Regions from separate parts of the Microbacterium sp. SSM24 genome, predicted to be linked through region 3. Evidence: predicted binding sites of a transcription regulator. Region 3 holds the regulator's gene; each other region holds the start of a gene.

The links. The regulator LexA, encoded in region 3, represses DNA repair genes until DNA is damaged. The targets are predictions, from matches to a motif close to TCGAACANNTGTTCGA.
Region 1: a site for LexA is predicted at 835-850, ahead of OL358_RS00955 (HNH endonuclease signature motif containing protein). Genes of this name have one in related genera too.
Region 2: a site for LexA is predicted at 1,022-1,037, ahead of OL358_RS07095 (HNH endonuclease signature motif containing protein). Genes of this name have one in related genera too.

Annotation. Positions count from the first base shown of each region.
Region 1 covers NZ_JAPDNQ010000001.1:212,809-215,070, reverse strand. Annotated here, with positions in the region: gene OL358_RS00960 (glycosyl hydrolase family 28-related protein) at 1-741, shown strand, start outside; gene OL358_RS00955 (HNH endonuclease signature motif containing protein) at 861-2,177, shown strand; gene OL358_RS00950 (ZIP family metal transporter) at 2,182-2,262, opposite strand, start outside.
Region 2 covers NZ_JAPDNQ010000001.1:1,538,053-1,540,314, forward strand. Annotated here, with positions in the region: gene OL358_RS07095 (HNH endonuclease signature motif containing protein) at 1-1,011, opposite strand, end outside; gene OL358_RS07100 (MBL fold metallo-hydrolase) at 1,143-1,958, shown strand; gene OL358_RS07105 (DUF1697 domain-containing protein) at 1,955-2,262, shown strand, end outside.
Region 3 covers NZ_JAPDNQ010000001.1:2,555,053-2,557,314, reverse strand. Annotated here, with positions in the region: gene OL358_RS11805 (histidinol-phosphate transaminase) at 1-364, opposite strand, end outside; gene OL358_RS11800 (LysM peptidoglycan-binding domain-containing protein) at 436-825, opposite strand; gene lexA (transcriptional repressor LexA) at 1,098-1,778, shown strand; gene OL358_RS11790 (hypothetical protein) at 1,836-2,262, shown strand, end outside.

The DNA of each region.
Region 1 (2,262 bases), 2.3 Mb from region 3:
GGCGACGACGGGCTGGCGATGTGGGCCGAGGCCAAGAACGGCACGACCCCGACGAACGCGCGGAACGTGTTCGACCGCAACACCGTGCAGACGCCGACACTCGCCAACGGCATCGCCATCTACGGCGGCGCCGACATCACGGTGTCGGGCAATCTCGTCGCCGACACCATCCGCGAGGGCAGCGCACTCCACGCCGGGTCGCGGTTCGGAGCGCACCCGTTCGCGGGCACGTTGACCTTCCGCGACAACACGACCGCTCGCGCGGGCACGCGTGAGCTCAACTGGAACATCGGCCTGGGTTCGCTCTGGATCTATGCCCTCGAAGGATCGATCGCGGGCGTGCGGGTGAGCGGCGACCACTACCTCGACAGCACGTACAACGCGATCCTGCTCGTGTCGGAGTGGGGGGTGAAGGACCTGTACTCGATGACCGACATCGCGTTCCAGGACGTCCGCATCGACGGCACCGGCACGTCGGTGCTCAGTGCGCGGGTGAAGGGCGGCGCCTCATTCCAGAACGTCGACGCGCGCAACGTGGGAGCCGTGGGCATCAACAACTGCGGCTCGTTCGGGTTCACCCCGTCGGGCTCGGAGTTCTCCGTCGCCGACCTGGGAGGCAACGACGGCGGCGGCACCACCGGACCCTGGATGGCCGCGTGGGAGCTGCCGAACACGATCACCTGCGACGACCGGCCGCCGGTCGTGGTCCCTCCGGCGCCCTCGCCGTGGGTGCAGCCCTGACGTCGCAGGAGAAGCGAGGAGCGGATGCCGCGCCCGGCCGGGGCGCGGCATCCGCTCCGGCCCGCGGGGACTGTGGATAACTCGATCCGAGTATCGTACATATGTTCTAGAGTCTGGGTATGGCATTCGATCCGAGATACGGCGACGACGAAGACGTCGTCGAGGCCTGGGGCGACGAGTTCCTGCCGCCGGTGCCCGACGCGGTCGATCTCGTGCTCGAAGCGGCCACGATGATGGCGGTCTTCGCGGCCGAGCGATTCGAGCGCGTGCATGCGATGCATCGCGAGGCACTCGACGACGCGGCGCGTGGTGGCGTCGCACTGACTGACGTCGTCGAGCGCGGCATCCGGCTCGAGCTCGCGGCGGCGCTGCAGATGACGGAGCACGCGGCGGGTGCCCTGATCGAACGCGCTGAGGCCCTGGTGCGACGATTTCCGCGCATGCTCGACTCGCTGAGCCGAGCGCGCACGACCGAGCGCCACGCCGAGATCTTCGCCGACGCGATGGTCGGCGTCGAGGCGGAGTTCCACGACGCGGTGGTGCCGCGGGCGGTGGCCCTGGCCGAGGTCGAGGCTTCCGGTACGTTCCGTCGCTCGCTGGCCCGGCTGATCGAGACCGTGCGGGCTCAGACGCTCGCCGAGCGACATGACGCGGCGCTGTCTCGTCGGCGTGTCCACGTCGAGCGCGGCGACGACGGCATGGCGTGGTTGATGGCCTACCTCCCGGCGGTCGAGGCGCACGCGATCCACTCGCGCGTGACGGCGATGGCAAAGGCGATCACGGCGGCCGACGGGGAGCGCCGCACGCTCGACCAGGTTCGCGCCGACGTTCTCGGCGATCTGCTCATCGAAGGCGACACGACAGCCCTGCCCGAGGCGGCGCGAGGAGTGCGGGCATCGGTCGTCGTGACCGTTCCGGCGCTCGCGCTGCTCGGGGAGGGCTTCGTGCCGGGCTCCGAGCCCGCGAGTGTCGAGGGCGTCGGGCCGATCCCGCACGCGCGTGCACGGGAGTTGTGCGGCCGGTCGGAGGGATGGATGAGGGTTCTCACCCATCCCGAGACGGGCGTGGTGCTCTCCGTCGGCCGCGACAGGTACCGCCCGCCGCCGGAGCTGCGGAAACTCGTCCGATGGCGCGCGGATCGCTGCATGGCGCCGGGGTGCGGGGTGCCGGCGTCCCGCTGCGAGATCGACCATTCGGTCGCGTGGGAGCATGGCGGTGCGACCGCCCTGTGGAACCTGTGTCCGCTGTGCAAGGGGCATCACCGCGTGAAGCATCACGGCCGGTGGATCGTGCGCCAGCTCGACGGGAGCGGTGGATCGTTGGAGTGGATCTCACCCACCGGACGAAGATACGTGGTGGAGCCGGAGCGGCGGGTGCCGGTCTTTCGGGCGAGCGAGGTGGCCGACGCGACTGCCGGGGCTGCGCCGCCGGTCTGAACCTTCAGGCGAGCTCGTGCAGCAGGAAGGCCGCGAGGAATCCGATGGTCGCGTAGAGGCCGGTGAGAGCGCGCTGCTCCTCGAA
Region 2 (2,262 bases), 1.0 Mb from region 3:
GAGGGCGGGAACGGTGACGGCCACGGTGGCGCGGATCCGAGACATTTCGGCGGGGTGGGCGGCCATGGCACCCTCGATGAGCAGGTCGCCGAGGATGTCGGCCCGCACCTGATCCAACGTCCGCGACTCGGCCGGCCCGCTGTCCGAAGGCGCACCGAGCGCATCCCCGTCCGCGCCGAGGGTCGCGTCGGTACCGCTGACGCTGTCGCCGTTGGCGGTGGCGTGTCGGCCGGTGATGGTCTTGGCCATTGCGGTGAGCCGGGAGTGGATCGCGTGGGCTTCCACCGCGGGCAGGAAGGCATGCAACCAGGCCATGCCGTCTCCGGCGGGCTCGACCGCGATCCGTCGCTGTGTGAGCGCGTGCTCGTGGCGTTGGGTGAGAGTCGCGGACTGCTCGGTCTCGATCAGGCGTCGCAGCGCCCGCCGGAACGAGCCCACCGGCAGCTCTTCCGCCAGTTCCACCGCACGCGGCACCAGCCGTTCCCGCACCACGGGCGTGGCGGCATCGAGCAGCTCCACCAGCACCTGCGCGTGCCGCTCCGTGATGCCCGCCCGCCCCAACGAGTCCAACGCGGCCGGATATCGGTGCACCAGCGCTTCGGCACGGGCCAGCAGCATCCCAGCAGCGTGCTCGGTGGTCCGCAACGCCGCTGCCAACTCCAACCGCACCGACCGCTCCGCGATCCCGGCCACCCCGTCGCCGTACCGGCCCGCATCAGCGAGCGCAGTGCGACGCAACCCGTCCACCCGGGCGAACTGTTCCGCGGCGAACACCGCCATCATTCCCGCGACCTCGGTCACCAGCTCCACATCATCGGGGACCGGCGGCACCCACCCCGCCAGCTCCGCAGCATCCGGCACACACCCCCACCCCTCCGGATCCGGCGGCGCATCCGGCAGATCGCAGGTCGGGGAGTCGTCTGCGTTCGCTGTCGCCTCGCCATCGCGTGCGCGACGCGGCTGGAGGTCTTCGGACTTCGGCGCCGACCCCTCGACTCGATCAACTCTCATAGCTCGAGACTAGAACATAGATACGAAACTAGAGTGTGATGTGATCCGTGACTGTGGATAACAAAAACGAATGTCCGCCCGACAGAGTAGCGTCGCGGTCAAGCGGCACGGGGCCGCAAGCGGAGGTTCTCATGCTGCAGCAGATCGCGGCCGGCGTCTGGGTCCACGAGAGCGAATTCATCGAGAGCAACACGGTCGTCGTGCAGGGACGCGAGGGGGTGCTCCTCATCGACCCCGGCATCACGACGGGCGAACTGGACGACATCTCCGCAGACCTTCGGCGCATGGGTCAGCGCGTCGTCGCGGGATTCTCGACCCATCCGCACTGGGACCACGTCCTCTGGCACCGGGAGTTCGGCGACGGGCCGCGCTATGGAACGGCCTCCGCCGCCTCGATCATGAGTGCGTTCCTCGCGCAGCCGGATTGGGTCGACGACATCGCCGAGGGACTTCCTCCGGAGCATGCCGATGAGATCCCCATGGAGTTGCTCGGCGGCATCGTGGGCCTGCCTCCGGAAGCGACCGAGATCCCGTGGGACGGACCAAGGGTGATGGTGCTCGAGCATCGGGGTCACTCGGAGGGCCACGCGGCGCTGCTGGTCGAGGACAGTCGTGTGCTCATCGTCGGCGACATGCTGTCCGACATCCTCATGCCGTTCCTCGACCTCCAGGCGCAGCACCCGATCGAGGACTATCTCTCGGCACTCCAGCTTTTCGACAGTGTGGCCGACCGAGCAGATGTGGTGGTCCCCGGCCACGGGGCGGTCGGCGACGCCGCCCAGCTGCGCGCGAGGATCGATCTCGACCTCGCCTACGTGCGAGCACTGCGCGACGGCGATGAGCCGGACGATCCACGCGTGGGTCCGACCGCCCCTCTGGACTGGCTGCCCGACGTGCACCGGTGGCAGGTCGAGAGGCTCAGCGAGCTGCGCGGCGAGCCGGAGTGAGTGAGCGCCGAAGGGAAGACAGCGCGACCAACGGGTTCGTCGCGTTCTTCCGCAACGTCAATCAGGGTCAACGAGGTCACCCCACCACCGCCGACCTGCTCGGCGCCCTCGCTGATGCCGGGTTCACCGAGGCCGTCACCTTTCAGAGCAATGGCACGGTGGTGTTCTCGGATGCCGCGCCGAGCAGTGCCGTCACGCTCGAACGGGCCGCGCGCGATGCCGCAGCCGACCCGGCCGACCCGGCCAACCCGGGCGACCCAGCCGTCTCGAGCGACTCGGCCGGCCTGCGCTACTCGGCCGCCGC
Region 3 (2,262 bases):
CTCGCGTGCCCGCGATCCACTCGGCGCCGGTGGCGCGCGCGAGGAGGGGGTACATCGAGTAGGTCGGGGCGAAGCCGAACGCTGTGCGTCCTGGCCCCGCGAACGCCTGGAGGACGTGCTGCAGGACCTCATTCGACCCGTTCGCGGCCCAGATCTGCTCGCGCGTGAGACCGTGACCCAGGTAGTCGGCGAATCCTTCGCGAAGCGCGGTGAACTCTCGATCCGGGTAGCGGTTGACATCGCCCAGCGCGAGCGCGAGCGAGTCCATGATGTCGTCGGCGACCTCCTGCGGAACGGGATGCGTGTTCTCGTTCACATTGAGCGCGACCGGCAGCGGCGCCTGCGGCGCGCCGTAGGGCGTCATACCGCGCAGATCATCACGCAGGGGCAGGTCTTCGAGGCGGGGACTCACCCCTCCCATGGTAGAGCGCGGAGTCAGCGCCCTGTGGCGTATTCCGCCGGGATGGCCAGACTCTGCCCCGCCTGGAGCGTCACGCCCTCGAGCGCGTTGAGGCGGACGATGGCATCGACGACGTCACGCGGGTCGGACTGCGGTGCGACCTCTTCTGCGATCGTCCACAGCGAGTCGCCGTACGACACGGTCACCGTCTCGAAGGAGCCGGCCGGCGCGCCTGTGTCGCGGGACGCGAGAGCGGACCCGCCCGAGATCATGGCCACCGCGATCGCGATGATGGCCGGGAGGGCCGCGACCGTCGCCAGCACACGGCGTCCGCGCACCGTCAGACGCAGGCGCGTGCCGCGCCCTGCCGCTGCGAACGCGCGTGCGTTCAGTGCCGGTGATGTCGTGATGCTGATCGCGGTCATGATCTGCTCCTCGTGGTGGGGGGAGGTTCGCATCCGCCGCTCGGCCGGGAGCGGGGGATGCGAACCTCTGTACCGAAGCTATCTTCGATGGTCTAGGATGTCAACAGCCGGATCTGACGACGATCCATCGAACGCGACACGCGGTGACGCTGCCCTGCTCGACGGTCGAAGCCGGATACGGTTTCGATACGAGTACCCCACCACGGGCCTCCGACATTCGAAGACCGCTGCACTCCACGGGGCCTCCGCGGGCAGTGAGACAGGAGCCGGACATGAGCGACGCCACCGGGCGCGAGCGACCGCAGACGCGGCGCCGCAAGAGCCTGAGCGACAAGCAGCGCGCCATCCTCGAGGTCATCCAGCTCTCGATCGTCCGGCACGGCTATCCGCCGAGCATGCGCGAGATCGGCGACGCCGTCGGCCTCAAGTCGCTCTCCAGCGTCACCCACCAGCTCAACCAGCTCGAGCTGAGCGGCTACCTGCGGCGCGACGCCGGCAAGACGCGGGCGATGGAGGTGCTGATCGACCTCCCGGGCCTCGCGACCGAGAATCCGGCCGACTTCGCCCCGTCGGTCGGCGACGCCGCCCTCGTGCCGCTCGTCGGCCGCATCGCCGCAGGTGTGCCGATCACGGCGGAGCAGCAGGTGGAGGAGATCTTCCCGCTTCCCCGGCAGCTCGTCGGCAAGGGCGACCTGTTCATGCTGAAGGTGTCGGGAGAGTCGATGATCGATGCCGCCATCTGCGACGGCGACTGGGTCGTGGTGCGCTCCCAGCCCTCCGCCGACAACGGCGACATCGTCGCGGCGATGCTCGACGGCGAGGCAACGGTCAAGACGTTCCGCCAGCGAGACGGCCACACCTGGCTCCTCCCGCGCAACTCCGCGTTCGAGCCCATCCTCGGCGACGACGCCGTCGTGCTCGGCAAGGTCGTGGCGGTGCTGCGCGCGGTCTGATCACCCGTGGCGGGTGATCCTTAGCGCAGCGGGCCGCCGGTCGGCCAGAATGGCGCCATGAGCGACATCGACACCGCGGACACGCAGGCCCTGACCGCGCGCATCCGCGAGCTGGAGTCCGAGAACGCGCGCCTCGCCGGCGATCCTGGGCCCGCGGCGCGCCGCCCGACAGGCGGCCGGTGGCGCGCGATCGTCTCGGCGATCTGCATCATCGTCGCGGCGATCCTCGTCCCCGTGTCGATCGTCTCGGCGTGGGCGCGTGTGCAGCTGGTCGAGGAGGACGCGTTCGTGGCGACCCTCGCCCCGCTCGTGGATGACGCCGCCGTGCAGGCGATGATCATCGACGAGACGATGGAGGCGGTCAACGCCAAGGTCGACTTCCATGAGCTGACCGCGGACGTGTTCGACGGCATCGCCTCCATCGACGGCTTCCCGCCGCGCGCCGCGCAGGCACTCACCATGCTTCAGGCGCCCGCCGCCGACG